3 regions of the Serratia sp. DFXYC6 genome follow, and region 2 is predicted to be linked to each of the others. Evidence: predicted binding sites of a transcription regulator. Region 2 holds the regulator's gene; each other region holds the start of a gene.
The links. Region 2 encodes Fur, which represses iron uptake genes when iron is present. Its sites were predicted from a motif close to ATAATAATGAGAACNACTATCAA; they were not measured.
Positions count from the first base shown of each region.

Region 1 (4,983 bases), on a different contig from region 2:
AGCTGCCGGCGAAGATCCAGCAGCCGCTGGCGGTGGTGCCGTCGTCGCGCAATTGCGCGAACGAGCTGAGCAGTTCGCCTTTTTTCACCAGCACTTTGCCGTCGGCATCCAGCAGATCCGCCAGCGCCTTGCCGTTGTTCTCCTGCGCCACCTCTTCCGGCGCCGGGTTGTCCGGCGTCAGGTAGTCCCAGGTCATGTTCAGCACCTGCTCAGGCACCGCGCCACCGTCGCGCGCATACATCTCGCGCAGGCGGCTGAAGATGCCCGCCAGGATCTCGCCGTCGTTCAGCGCTTCACCCGGGGCGTCCGCGCCTTTCCAGTGCCACTGCAGCCAGCGGCCGGAGTTGACGATCGAGCCGTTCTCTTCGGCGAAGCAGGTAGACGGCAGGCGGAACACTTCGGTCTGGATCTGCGACGGATCCACTTCGTTGAACTCGCCGTGGTTCTGCCAGAAGTTGGAGGTCTCGGTGTTCAACGGATCGATGGTCACCAGGAACTTCAGCTTGGACAGTGAAGCCACCACCTTGTTTTTGTTCGGGAACGACGCTACCGGGTTAAAGCCCTGGCAGAAGTAGCCGTTGACCTTGCCCTGCGCCATCATCTCGAAGTACTGCAGCACGTCGTAGCCTTTGTCCCACTTCGGCAACCAGTCAAAGCCCCAGCTGTTGTCCTTCTGCGCCTTGTCGCCGTAGAAGGTCTTCATCATGCTGACGAAGAATTTCGGGTAGTTGCCCCAGTAGTTCACCTGGCCCGGCAGCAGCGCCTTCGGCGTGTTAGCCTTCAGGTAGGTCTCGAGATCGGTCTGTTTCTCCGACGGCAGCGTCAGGTAGCCCGGCAAGCTCTGCGACAGCAGGCCGAGATCGGTCAGCCCCTGGATGTTGGAGTGGCCGCGCAGCGCGTTGACGCCGCCGCCCGCCATGCCCATGTTGCCGAGCAGCAGCTGGATCATCGCCATGGTGCGGATGTTCTGTGCGCCGACCGAGTGCTGAGTCCAGCCCAGGGCGTACAGGAACGACGCGGTCTTATCCGCCACGCAGGTTTCGGCGATGTATTCGCACACCTTGAGGAAATCGTCCTTCGGCGTGCCGCAGATGTTGCTCACCACGTCAGGCGTGTAGCGGCTCACGTGCTGCTTCAGCAGGTTCCACACGCAGCGCGGATCCTGCAGCGTGACGTCGCGCTTGGCGAAGCCGTTCTCGTCGAACTGGTAGTTCCAGGTGGTTTTGTCGTACTTGCGGTTTTCCGCGTCGTAGCCGCTGAACAAGCCGTCTTCGAAGGCAAAGTCTTCCCGCACCAGCAGGCTGGCGTTGGTGTAGGCCTCGACGTATTCGCGGTTAAATTTGTTGTTAGTCATCAGATACAGCAACACGCCCGACAGGAAAGCGATGTCGGTCCCGGAGCGGATCGGCGTGTAGAAGTCCGCCACCGATGCGGTTCGGGTAAAGCGCGGATCGATCACGATCAGCTTGGCATTGTTGTGTATTTTGGCTTCCATCGCCCAGCGGAACCCCACCGGATGCGCTTCCGCCGCATTACCGCCCATGACGATAATCAAATTCGCGTTCTTGATATCAACCCAGTGGTTGGTCATCGCACCGCGACCAAATGTTGGAGCAAGACTTGCTACCGTTGGTCCGTGTCAGACACGCGCCTGGTTGTCTACGGCAAGCATGCCGAGAGCGCGACTAAATTTTTGCGACAGAAAACCGGTTTCGTTGCTGGCGGCCGAGGCGCACAGCATGCCGGTGGTCAGCCAGCGGTTGACGGTAACGCCCTGGTCGTTGGTTTTGATGAAGTTGGCGTCACGGTCTTCCTTCACCAGCTTGGCGATGCGGGTAAAGGCGTCGTCCCAGCTGATGCGCTGCCATTTGTCCGACCCTGGCGCCCGGTATTCCGGGTACTTGAGGCGGCTTTCGCTGTGGATGAAGTCAACCAGGCCGGCGCCTTTCGGGCAAAGCGCGCCGCGGTTTACCGGGTGATCCGGATCCCCTTCGATATGGAAAATGCTTTCTTTGGCGTTTTTGGCGCCATCACCAAGGCTGTACATCAACAGCCCACAGCCGACGGAACAATACGTACAGGTATTACGGGTCTCGCGGGCGCGCAGCAGTTTGTACTGCCGGGTTTCCGCCAACGCCACTTCGGGGGCAAAGCCCAGCGCGGCCACCGTCGTTCCTGCCATACCGCCAGCGCAGATCTTAAAGAACTGCCTTCTGCTGACCTGCATGGGGGTCTCCTTTACTCTCGATTGTCACATTGTTCAAATGCGCCTGCCCGCTAGCGCGGCAAACGCGAATGTCACTGTTGTTATGCTTGCTACGAACGCCGGCCATATTACCACAGCGTGCTTGTGGTTGTTACACACTCGTGCTCATTCAGTGAACGCATTGGCACATTTCGATACATTTCGGCGTTGGCGCTCCCTACAGTATAGAGAGTAACCAACGCGCCGGGGCGGCGGTTCGACGCGGCACCCCAGCGCCCTCTTCTATCAGCATGTTAACGCAACGATTTGTTCATTAACCACACAGTTCACAGGGCATTGATAATCATTTTCAATATCATTTAATTAACTATAATGATCCGACTGCTTACGCGGTGCTCGCCCTTTGCGCCGCCCATACACCACTGGAGATGATGATTATGAGTTATTCACTGCCATCCCTGCCTTACGCTTACGACGCACTGGAACCGCATTTCGACAAGCAGACGATGGAAATCCATCACACCAAACACCACCAGACCTACGTCAACAACGCCAACACCGTGCTGGAAGCCTACCCTGAGCTGGCCAAATACAGCGTTGAAGAGCTGATCCAGGATCTGGATAAAGTGCCTGCCGACAAACGCACCTTCATGCGCAACAACGCCGGCGGCCACGCCAACCACAGCTTCTTCTGGAAAAACCTGAAAACCGGCACCACGCTGGGCGGCGATCTGAAAGCGGCCATCGAGCGCGATTTCGGCAGCGTTGAGAAATTCCAGGAAGAGTTCGAGAAAGCCGCAGCCACCCGCTTCGGTTCCGGTTGGGCCTGGCTGGTGCTGAAAGACGGCAAGCTGGCCGTAGTGTCTACCGCCAACCAGGACAGCCCGCTGATGGGCGAAGCCGTCGCCGGCGCTTCCGGTTTCCCAATCATCGGCCTGGACGTGTGGGAACACGCTTACTACCTGAAATATCAGAACAAACGCCCTGACTACATCAAGGCGTTCTGGAACGTGGTCAACTGGGATGAAGCCGCCGCGCGCTTCGCCGCGAAGAAGTAATTCGCTCCCGTTGATGAAGATGCCCGCCGCCGGCGGGTATTTTTTTGCCTGAAATCCGCTAAAGTTTGACCACTTCCTGCCGATGGTTTGTTCAATTGACGTTCGCCCGGAGAAGGAAAAACGCTATGGCGGCATTGCAAGCATTGGCAGGAAAGTTCACCCATCTCACCGTAGGTAAAAAGCTCGGTCTCGGCTTCGCGCTGTTGCTACTGTTGGCGGTCGTCATCGCCGGCACCGGGGCGCAATACCTGCACATCATCGAATCCCGCGCCGATCGCATCGACTTCAGCAACCGGCTGAACGAGGAGATCAACCAGGCCAAATACAACCGCGCCATGTACGGCCAGACCTACCAGCCGGAGTATCTGCAGAACAACCGCGCCAATATCGATAACGCCGTCAAACTGATAGATCAGGGGCAGGCGCTGGACTGGGACGCCCAAAGCCGCAAGGATCTGCAGCGTCTGGTGACGCTGATCGGGGAATATCAGCAGCAGCAAAAAGTCTTTGAGCAAGCGGTCTCGGCGAAAGACGCCGTGCGCCAGAGCTGGAACATGTCGGAAGTGCAGGCCAGCCTGAGCCAGGTGGAGCGCCAGCTGACCAACGGCGATCTGCAACTGGCCTTCATCCAACTGAACCAGAAGCTGACCCAGGTGCGCTACGGCGCGCGCGGCCTGCTGCTGAGCCTGAACAAGGAAACCGAAGCGCCGCTGATGGCGGCCATCGATGACGCGCGCGACGCGGCCAACGCCCTGAGCCGCCGGGTCAGCGACGCGCAGCGCCCGCAGCTGCAACCGCTGCTGGCCGCCCTGGACGATTACAAAAACCGCATTGCGGCCTACCTGCCGGCCTATGAGCACGAGCAGCAAATCAGCCGGCAGCTCGGCGAACGCGCGCATGAGATCGGCACGCTGGTGAACGCCTTTATGCAGGACGAACTGGCGCAGACGCGCAGCAACATCAACCTGGCGCAGCTGCAGATGAGCATCACCACCCTGATCGCGATTATCGCCGGAGTGCTTATCGCCTGGCGCATCACGCTGCAGATCACCCGTCCGCTGCAAAGTACGCTGGCGATGGCGGAACGCATCGCCGGCGGTGATCTGCGCCAGGCGCAGACCAGCACCCGCCGCGATGAGTTGGGGCAGTTGCTGAACGCGGTGGCGGCGATGAGCCAAAATCTGCGCACCATGATTGAGAAGATCCAGATGGGGGTCAGCCAGGTCTCCACCGCCTCCGCGGAAATCGCCGCCGGCAACACCGATCTCTCTTCCCGCACCGAGCAGCAGGCGGCGGCGGTCGAGGAAACCGCCGCCAGCATGGAACAGCTGACCGCCACGGTGAAACAGAACGCCGACAACGCCCATCATGCCAATCAGCTGGCCACCGACGCCTCGCAGACCGCGCAACAGGGCGGCAAGCTGGTGGAGAACGTGGTCAGCACCATGCGCGATATTTCCAGCAGTTCGCAGCGTATCGCCGAAATTACTACCCTGATCAACGGCATTGCCTTCCAGACCAACATCCTGGCGCTCAACGCCGCGGTGGAAGCAGCGCGCGCCGGCGAACAGGGACGCGGCTTCTCGGTGGTCGCCAGCGAAGTGCGCAGCCTGGCGAGCCGCAGCGCCCAAGCGGCGAAGGAGATCGAAGGGCTGATCGCCGAATCGGTCAGCCGGGTGAAAACCGGCACCGAACTGGTGGAAAGCACCGGCAATACCA
Region 1 covers NZ_JBXUNV010000005.1:90,844-95,826, reverse strand. Annotated here, with positions in the region: gene fdnG (formate dehydrogenase-N subunit alpha) at 1-2,227, opposite strand, end outside; gene sodA (superoxide dismutase [Mn]) at 2,644-3,264, shown strand; gene AC2CGQ_RS21480 (methyl-accepting chemotaxis protein) at 3,390-4,983, shown strand, end outside.
Region 1: a site for Fur is predicted at 2,543-2,565, ahead of sodA (superoxide dismutase [Mn]). Genes of this name have one in related genera too.

Region 2 (4,983 bases):
CGCGCTGGTATGCCACCTCCGGCGACGCCAAGCCGAAAATGCTGGCGAATACCGACACCGAAAACCTGGACCAGTTCGTGGCGCCGTTCACCGGCGATCAGTGGAAGCGCACCAAGGACGACAAAAACATTCTGATGACGCCGGCTTCGCGCTTTGTCAGCAATGCCGATCTGCAGACGCTGCCCGCCGGCGCGCTGCGCGGCCAGATCGTGCCGACACCGATGCAGGTGAAAGTGCACGCACAGGACGCCGACCTGCGCAAAGGGGTATCGCCGGATCTGAGCACGCTGGTCAAGCCGGCGGCGGACGTCGTCAACCAGCGCTTCGCGCTGCTGGGCGTGCCGGTTCAGGCCAACGGTTACCCGATCAAGACCGACATCCAGCCGGGCAAGTTTAAAGGCGCGATGGCGGTGCCGGGCGCTTATGAGCTGAAAATCGGTAAGAAAGAGGCGCGGGTGATCGGCTTCGATCAGGCCGGGGTGTTCTACGGGTTGCAGTCGATCCTGTCGTTAGTGCCGAGCGACGGCAGCGGCAAGATCGCCACGCTCGACGCCAGCGATGCGCCGCGCTTCCAGTATCGCGGCATTTTCCTTGACGTGGCGCGCAACTTCCATAAGAAGGACGCGGTGCTGCGCCTGCTGGATCAGATGGCGGCTTACAAGCTCAATAAATTCCACTTCCACCTGAGCGATGACGAAGGCTGGCGCATCGAGATCCCCGGTTTGCCGGAGCTGACGGAAGTCGGCGGCCAGCGCTGCCACGATCTGAGCGAAACCACCTGCCTGCTGCCGCAGTACGGCCAGGGGCCGGACGTCTACGGCGGCTTCTTCAGCCGTCAGGACTATATCGACATCATCAAATACGCCCAGGCGCGCCAGATTGAGGTGATCCCGGAGATCGACATGCCGGCGCACGCCCGCGCGGCGGTGGTCTCTATGGAAGCGCGCTACAAGAAACTGCATGCCGCCGGCAAAGAGCAGGAGGCCAACGAGTTCCGCCTGGTGGATCCGACCGATACCTCCAATACCACCTCGGTGCAGTTCTTTAACCGCCAGAGCTACCTGAACCCGTGCCTGGATTCCTCCCAGCGCTTTGTCGACAAGGTGATTGGCGAGATTGCCCAGATGCATAAAGAAGCCGGGCAGCCGATCAAAACCTGGCACTTCGGCGGCGATGAGGCGAAAAACATCCGCCTGGGCGCCGGCTATACCGACAAGGCGAAACCGGAGCCGGGTAAAGGCATCATCGACCAGAGCAACGAAGACAAGCCGTGGGCCAAGTCGCAGGTTTGCCAGACGATGATCAAAGAAGGCAAGGTGGCCGACATGGAACACCTGCCGAGCTACTTCGGCCAGGAGGTCAGCAAGCTGGTGAAGGCGCACGGCATCGACAGAATGCAGGCCTGGCAAGACGGCTTGAAAGACGCCGAGAACGCAAAGGCGTTCGCCACCTCGCGCGTGGGCGTCAACTTCTGGGATACGTTGTACTGGGGCGGTTTCGATAGCGTCAACGACTGGGCCAACAAAGGATATGAAGTGGTGGTCTCCAACCCGGACTACGTCTACATGGACTTCCCTTACGAGGTGAACCCGGACGAGCGTGGTTACTACTGGGGCACCCGCTTCAGCGACGAGCGCAAGGTGTTCAGCTTCGCGCCGGACAACATGCCGCAGAACGCGGAAACCTCGGTCGACCGCGACGGCAACCACTTTAACGCCAAAAGCGACAAGCCGTGGCCGGGCGCCTACGGTCTGTCCGCTCAGCTGTGGAGCGAAACCCAGCGCACCGATCCGCAGATGGAATACATGATCTTCCCGCGCGCGCTGTCGGTGGCGGAACGCGCCTGGCACCGAGCCGGTTGGGAGCAGGACTATCGCGCCGGCCGTGAATACAAAGGCGGGGAAACCCACTTTGTCGACACCAAGGCGCTGGAGAAAGACTGGTTGCGCTTCGCCAATATCCTGGGCCAACGAGAACTGGCCAAGCTGGACAAAGGCGGCGTCGCTTACCGTCTGCCGGTGCCGGGCGCGCGCGTGGCGGGCGGCAAGCTGGAAGCGAATATCGCGCTGCCGGGATTGGGCATCGAGTACTCCACCGACGGCGGTAAGCAGTGGCAGCGCTATGATGCCAAGGCCAAACCGGCGGTCTCCGGCGAAGTACAGGTGCGCTCGGTCAGCCCGGACGGTAAACGTTACAGCCGCGCCGAGAAGGTCTAAGCCCGGCACATCGGCCTGTCGTCATGGCGGCGGGCCGCTTAACGAAGGGGGAATGCGTTCGCCCCCGCGCGTGCCGGCGTGGGGCGGATGTTGAAGTGAGAGCAGTACGTGGAGTCGCAGTGCCGCTGCAATTGTAGTATTTCATGACATGATCTTTCCCCGGCTTGCCCGGGGATTTTTTTGCCCGTTGTACGGCGGGCATAAAAAAACCGCCTCAATGTGAGGCGGTTTCTCATAGCCGGTGAGGCTTATTTCTTGTCGTGCAGCGTTTCGTCTTCGCGGCAGTCACCGGTTTCACAGTGGCCGTACAGGTACAGACTGTGGTTGGTAAGCTTGATGCCGTGCTGCTTGGCGATATCACGCTGGCGCACTTCGATGGATTCGTCGCTGAATTCGATCACTTTGCCGCAGTCCAGGCAAATCAGGTGATCGTGGTGATGCTGTTGGGTCAGCTCGAACACGGACTTGCCGCCTTCGAAGTTGTGACGTGTCACAATGCCCGCATCGTCAAACTGGTTCAGTACGCGATAAACCGTTGCCAGGCCGATCTCTTCGCCCATATCAATCAGTTTTTTGTACAAATCTTCCGCACTGACGTGATGGCATTCCGGATTTTGCAGTACTTCCAGGATTTTGAGTCGCGGAAGCGTGACTTTTAAGCCGGCCTTCTTCAATGCGATGTTGTTGTCGGTCATGCGAATTCAGTCCTGTTACTATGCTAATCAAGTTGAGGCGTACTCGCCTGTGGCATCGGTCGGCACAAAGAGTTAATGCGTCTCATTATAGAACCGGTTGTACTAAATGGAAACCGCCGGTTGTTAACAAAGATATAATTGCACTATTGCATGTTTTGCATGCAACGCCTTGATGGATGGGATAAACCGATATCTCAGTCTACCGTGACGGGGTGGGAAGTTACAAATCTGTAGCTTCTATCGCAGCAATCCCTGTTGCCGATGACGGCCCTGTCGGCACACTATGCACTTTACAGGGCCTTTGTTCAACCTTTCGCCAGTCCCGGCGTTTAGCCGACGATATCGGCCAGGCTCAGCTCTTCGACAATCTGTTTGACCCAGGCGTCGACGCGCTCATTGGTCAGCTCCGGCTGACGGTCTTCGTCGATCGCCAGACCGATGAAGTGGTTGTCGTCCGCCAGGCCTTTGGAAGCTTCGAAGTGGTAGCCTTTGGTCGGCCAGTGGCCCACGATGGCCGCGCCGCGCGGTTCGATGATGTCGCGGATGGTGCCCATCGCGTCACAGAAGTATTCCGCGTAGTCTTCCTGGTCGCCGCAGCCGAACAGCGCCACCAGTTTGCCGTTGAAATCGACTTCTTCCAGCGTCGGGAAGAAATCGTCCCAGTCACACTGCGCTTCACCGTAGTACCAGGTCGGGATACCCAGCAGCAGGATATCGAACCCTTCCAGGTCTTCTTTGCTGCTTTTGGCGATGTCGTGCACTTCAGAGACGTCGTCGCCAAACTGTTTCTGGAGAATTTTCTGGATCATTTTGGCAATGTTTTCGGTATTGCCAGTGTCGCTGCCAAAGAAAATGCCTACAGTAGCCATATCGCGTATAACCTTTAAATTCAATTAATTGCATTACTCGGCGCCGGCACTGCCGCCGATTAAAATGATGCCATGGCAAGAGCCTTTCGCCACGGTGGCGGGCGCCGACAGGCGCAGTCTCTTACCGGTAAATGCGTATCATGCCAGAAAGTGGCGCCGGGGTTTTATCGCATTTATGCGATGCCGAAGGATGAAGAAAAGCGTGGTCGATCCGGCGTTGTCCTTAACGCCGCGCCGCGCGTGCGGCCGAAGAGATCAATGTTCCGGCTGTTCTTCCGCCAGTTGCGCCAACAGCATCTGCTCGATGAGTTCGCTGCGGCTGATGTTGCGCTGTTCCGCCAGTTTGTTCAGGGCGTCCACCGCATCCGCGTTGATTTTCAGCTCTACGCGCCGCAATCCGCGCACTTTATCGCGCCGTAACTGATTGCGCTTATTGATTCTAAGCTGTTCATCGCGGGAAAGCGGGTTGGTTTTCGGGCGCCCCGGACGGCGTTCATCTGCGAACAGATCCAGCGTCGTGCGATCCGTTTGTTCTTTTGCCATAGGTAGCGGTACTGCAAGGGAGTTTGCATCAAAAAGCGCTCGCACGCTTCCGGAGGCATCGGTTAACACACTTCGGGCCAATAAACCCTAACCCAAATTTACCCCCGAACCGGCGTTCGCGAACGCGCTGGCGCGGCGGCAAAATTATAGCGCGCCATATTACCCCAGCAGATGGAGCGGCGACAATGCCTAACTGCGGGCTAAACGCGCTAAGCCGTTATCTTTAGCGCGTTTTTTCGCCAGGTGAGCGCGTTTTTCAGGCTTCGCCGAGGAAACGGTGGATGGCGCGCAGCACCGCTTCCGGTTTTTCGGCGTGCACCCAATGGCCGGTGCCGGCGACGACGTGCGCGCGTGCCTGCGGGAATTGGCGGGCGATGTCTGCACGGTAGCTGTCCTGCACGTACGGCGACAGGCCGCCGCGAATGAACAGGGTCGGGTGTGGCCAGGCCGGGACTTCCTGCCAGCCGGTGATGTCTTCGTAGCGTTCGATCAGCACCGGCAGGTTGAAGCGCCATTCACCGTTATGGAAGGACTTCAGCAGGAACTGGATCACGCCTTCTTCCTGCAGGTAGTCGCGCATCAACTGGGCGGCCGCCTGGCGCTGGGTAATGCCGGCGGCGCTGACGGCCTTCAGCGCGGCGAAGATCTCGTCATGGCGTC
Region 2 covers NZ_JBXUNV010000004.1:46,341-51,323, reverse strand. Annotated here, with positions in the region: gene AC2CGQ_RS19220 (beta-N-acetylhexosaminidase) at 1-2,216, shown strand, start outside; gene fur (ferric iron uptake transcriptional regulator) at 2,465-2,911, opposite strand; gene fldA (flavodoxin FldA) at 3,241-3,780, opposite strand; gene ybfE (LexA regulated protein) at 4,036-4,323, opposite strand; gene ybfF (esterase) at 4,580-4,983, opposite strand, start outside.

Region 3 (4,983 bases), on a different contig from region 2:
AGCGCCGCCGGCCGCATGTCCTGCCAGTGCGTTTCGATGTAGTCGATGCACTCGCCGCGCGACGCCGGCCCCATCAGCACGCGCCACCCCTGCGGCGTATCGGCAAACTGCGGCCACAGCGAATACTGCTGCTGCGCGTTGACCAGCACGGAGAAACGGAGGCTTTCGTCATCGAACGGGTTTTGTTGTTCCTGAGTCATTTGCATTACCTGTCTGTCAAAATGTGGGATTACTTCATTGCGGAAAGCAGCCGGCGCACGCCGTCCACCAGGCCGCCGCGCCAGCAGAGCGAGTCATGTCCGCCGGAATACACGCGGTAGTCGGTGCGGTGCCCGGCCGCCGTCAGCGCCTGGTGCATCTGGCGATTGACGAATTCGATGTCCGCCTCCCGATCGCCGGCCTGTTGGATCACGGTGAGCTTGGGTGCCGCCGCGTTGCGCTGCCGAACCTGGCGTATCAGCCAGCCTTCCTCCAGTTCGTGGCGTTTTTCGAACTGGGTCACAAATTGCACCGTAGGCCACCAGAAAGAGCCGGACTGGCTCAGCACGTGGCCGAAGCGCTCTGGCCAGTGCAAACCGGCGTATAACGCCGCCAGCCCGCCGTAGCTCTGGCCGGCGACCACGGTGCGCGCCCCAGTCTCGCTGAACGCTTCGCGGCGCTGCGCCTGCGGCAGCAGTTCGTCGATCACCGCCTGCCAGAAGACGGCGTTGCAGGGCAGCTCGTTTTCCCGGTATTCACCATCGATCGCATCGATCAGCAACCAGCACGCGGGCGGCAACTGCCCTTTTGCGGTTTCGTTCTCGATCACCGGCAGCAGCGCATGCCTTTCGATCCAGTTTTGGCCGTCGAGCAGCAGCACCAGCGGGCGGTTCGCTTTCACCGCCGCGTCGCCGCTGGCATACAGCCAAACGCGCCGCTGGTTACCCAGCCGTTCGCTGTGCCACTGAAATCGCTGTAGCCGCGCCTCATCCAGCGGCCGATCGGCAGCCTGCCAGGCGCTTTGATCGTCTGCATCCGGTCCTTGCGCCAGGGATACGGGCCGCGGGCGATGAGACGGCCCCAGCGAGAGGCGATTCAGCGGATCGGCGATCGCCAACGGGAACAGCGATACCCACCAGGCACGCTGCTGGCGGTCGCGTAACGTTTCGTCATCGCTGAAGACGGGGGGGAGATCTCGCTCGGTAATGGGGATCAGGCTGTAGCTGCCGCGCCAGCGGCGATCGATAACGGCCGAGCCGTACCAAACGTCGGTGCCGGGGAGCCTGGTCAGGCTGCTGGGGGACGTGCTGTGGTGATCGGTAATGCCGTTGATATCGGCGTAAACGCGGCATATCGGCGAGTGCCGTTCATCGCCGGCGGGGTCGCGCCATAGCCAGGTCATTTTGACGTGGCGTTCGTCGAGCGCGTCGACGATGGGCGTGCCCTGCGCGGCAACCTTTTGCCACCACGCGGATTGCCCTGCCGCCTCTTCACGCAGCCATTGCGCCGCCAATCCCTCAAGGTCGTTTCCTGGCCTCTTTTCCGGCAAAAACTCCATAGCGCCCCTTACATAACATGAGTGATTTTTACAAAACCTGACAATCGTATTGATACTCATTATCATTTTCAATACTATTTGTCGGATTTTTACCGTCGTACACATACGGCGTCTCCGCGTCGACGGGTGAATACCGCTCGTCGATATTTCGGGGTTTATCAGGGTGGCATAACACACAACGCAGGTATGCAGGAGAGATAATGAAGATTAAAAACAAAGGGATAGCTAACGGGAATGCGGAGGCGATGTCCGCCAGGCGTCTGTTGCTGGGATCGGCGCTGGCGTTATTGCCCTTGGCGCAACACGCGTCTGCGGCAGCGGACGAAACGATTTTGGTGACCGCCGACGCGCAAAACAGCGTGACCGCGCCGGTCAAAGGGATCGTCGCCAAAGAGAGCGCCGCCGGCACCAAGACCGCCGCCTCTCTGCGCAAGACGCCGCAGTCCATCTCGGTGGTCACGCGCGAGCAAATGAACGACCAGGAGCCGGCGTCGGTCGCCGACGCGCTGAACTACACCAGCGGGGTGATCACCACCTACCGCGGCAACTCCAACCGCAATGACGAAGTGATCAGCCGCGGCTTCCGCTATGCGCCCAAACTGCTCGACGGCCTGCACTTTGGCCTCTCGAGCCAAAATGGCGGCGCCGGGCAGATCGACCCCTGGCTGCTGGAGCGCGTGGAGATGGTGCACGGCCCGGCCGGCGTGCTGTACGGCCAGGTCAGCCCCGGCGGCGTGGTGGTGATGACCAGTAAACGCCCTACCGCCCAGAGCATTCACGAAGTCAAATTCAGCACCGGCAACCGCCATCTGGCGGAAACGGCGTTCGATTTCGGCGGCAAACTCAACGACGACAACACCCTGTTCTATCGCCTGAACGGTATCGCCAGAACCGAGCACGAGTTCGTCAAAGACAGCAAGCAGCAACGGGTGGCCATCGCGCCGGCCTTCACCTGGCTGCCGAACGAAGACACCAGCTTTACGCTGCTGACCAGCTACCAGAACGATCCGAAAGCCGGGTCGCGCAACTTCCTGCCGCGTGCCGGCACGCTGTTCCCGACCAGCGCGGGCTATGTGCCCTATGACTTCAACGTCAGCGAGCCCAGCTTCAACAAATCGCGGCGCGAGCAGGCGTCGATCGGTTACAGCCTCGAGCACAACTTCAGCGATGCGCTGTCGTTTACCCAGAACCTGCGCTTCACTCACCGCGATGAAGACTATAAATATCTGGTCTATAACGTAAATTCTGACGTTAACGACCACACCGTGACGCGCAGGGCGCAGCATGAAACGCAGATGACCAACGAGTTTGGCGTGGATAACCAGCTGAAGGGCCTGTTCGATACCGGCGAGGTGAAGCACACCGTGCTGGGCGGGCTGGATTACCGCTACAGCCATAGCGATTCGAAGATGTATCGCGATCGCGGCAACGATTACCCGATCGACTGGGCCAATCCGGTTCGCCCCAGCATTGATGGCAGCGCGCTGACGCTGGTTTCCAGCGAATTGAAGACGCTGAATCAGGTCGGGGTGTATCTGCAGGATCAGCTGGAGTGGAATAACTGGAACCTGCTGCTGTCCGGCCGCCAGGACTGGTCGCAGGTCAACACCCGCGATCGCACCGCCGGCGGCAAAGAGCAGACCTACAACGATGCCCAGTTCACCGGCCGCGCGGGCCTGCTCTACGCCTTCGACAACGGCATTTCGCCGTATGTCAGCTACAGCACCTCGTTCGATCCTAACCTGTATCCGAGCGCGCCGGGCGCCGATCCGCTCAAGCCGACCACCGGCAAACAGACCGAGGTGGGCGTGAAGTACCAGATCCCGGGCGGCAATACCCTGCTGACCCTCTCCTGGTTCGATATTACCCAGCGCAACGTGGCGTCCTATAACCGTCTCACCTCCGCCTATGAGCAGATTGGCGAGGTGAAATCCAAGGGGATTGAGGCGGAAGTGCACGCTCAGCCGACGCCGGCGATCAAGCTGACCGCCGCCTATACCTACACCGACGTAGTGACCAAAGACTCCAACTCGGCGGACGAAATCGGCCACAGCCCGGCGGGCATCCCGCGCCACGCGGCGTCCGCCTGGGGCAGCTACAGCTTCCTGAGCGGCGCGCTCAACGGCCTGACCGTCGGCAGCGGCGTGCGTTACATCGGCGATGCGCCGGCCGACGCCACCGGCCAGTACGACGTGCCGCACTACACGCTGTACGACGCCATGGTGAAGTATGACCTCGGTCAGGCTTCGTCGGCGCTGCGCGGCGCTGCGCTGCAGCTCAACGTGCAGAACCTGACGGACAAGAAATACGTTTCGTCGTGCAGCGGCGAGTACGCCTGCTTCTACGGCAGCGGCCGCAGCATTATCGCTTCGGTCAACTACCGCTGGTAACGAAAATGGGCGGCCAGCGCCGTAATGCGTGTCAGTTAGCGTTTTTCTGAAGGTATTGGTGACGTATTTCGGTCGATAAATGTGAGATGCACCATGAAACTCATGCGCCTCGACCGAGCAAGGGACCGTAGGCGCGGTCCCTTGCAACCCGCGCCTTTGCCCTATCAGACGGTTGGCTTTGCCAACTGCCCTCCCTCCGCCATAGCGCATTGAGGCCGGTTGCGACAGGCGTCCCTGCCTGTCTCACCTGAAACCGCCGTCCATGGCGGTTTCGCCTAATGCGCTATGCCTGCGTTCGGCGTCTTCAAGGGCGCCCAACACCGCGCTCATCTCCAACGTCTCTACCACAACCTCATAAGCGACAGATTTCCCGGTAGCCGCCAGCTCAGGTGTTGACCTTGGGCGCGCATCACCGGCTGCCGAGCAAGACGGCGTTGTCAGGGGCAACCGGCCAGGGAAGGCCGGTTGAGGCGAGACTAACAGGGACGTTTGTCGCAGCCGACCCGCCCGACAATGCAGACGCGGCGAGGGTATCCGCATAACGGACAGACGGTGTTAAGCGAAGGCGCGGGTGTAGGGGCCGCGCCTTCGGCCCCTACAATTGCCGTTCATTGTGGTAACAGAGAAATTCGGGGTATTTACGGCAATTTTTCCTGCACGGCGCTGACAGATACCGGATAAAAAATGCCAGTCAGGTTTACGGCCAGCGCCGCCCCTTTCTTCCGCCTTTCTCGCCGCCTTTACTCCTGCTTCAATTCCCGCAAGTGTTTGTACACCGTGGCGCGCCCCATCGACAGCACGTTGGCGATGTAATCCGCCGCGCTTTTGGCCTTGAACGCCCCCTGATGATAGAGATCGCTGACCAGCCGCCGTTTCTGCTCGCGGCTCAGCGCGCCGAGCGCAGCGTTCTCGCGCCGCAGCCAGTCATGCAGGAAGGTGTTGATCTTCTCCTGCCAGTCGTCTTTGAACAGCTGTTGCGGCTGCGGCTGCAATCGCGTGACCGATAAAAACATGTCCAGCGCATTGCGGGCGTCCTCGAACATCGCGGTGCTCAGG
Region 3 covers NZ_JBXUNV010000001.1:1,485,585-1,490,567, reverse strand. Annotated here, with positions in the region: gene AC2CGQ_RS07225 (MbtH family protein) at 1-200, opposite strand, end outside; gene fes (enterochelin esterase) at 230-1,537, opposite strand; gene AC2CGQ_RS07215 (TonB-dependent siderophore receptor) at 1,738-3,927, shown strand; gene AC2CGQ_RS07210 (helix-turn-helix transcriptional regulator) at 4,668-4,983, opposite strand, start outside.
Region 3: a site for Fur is predicted at 1,587-1,609, ahead of fes (enterochelin esterase). Genes of this name have one in related genera too.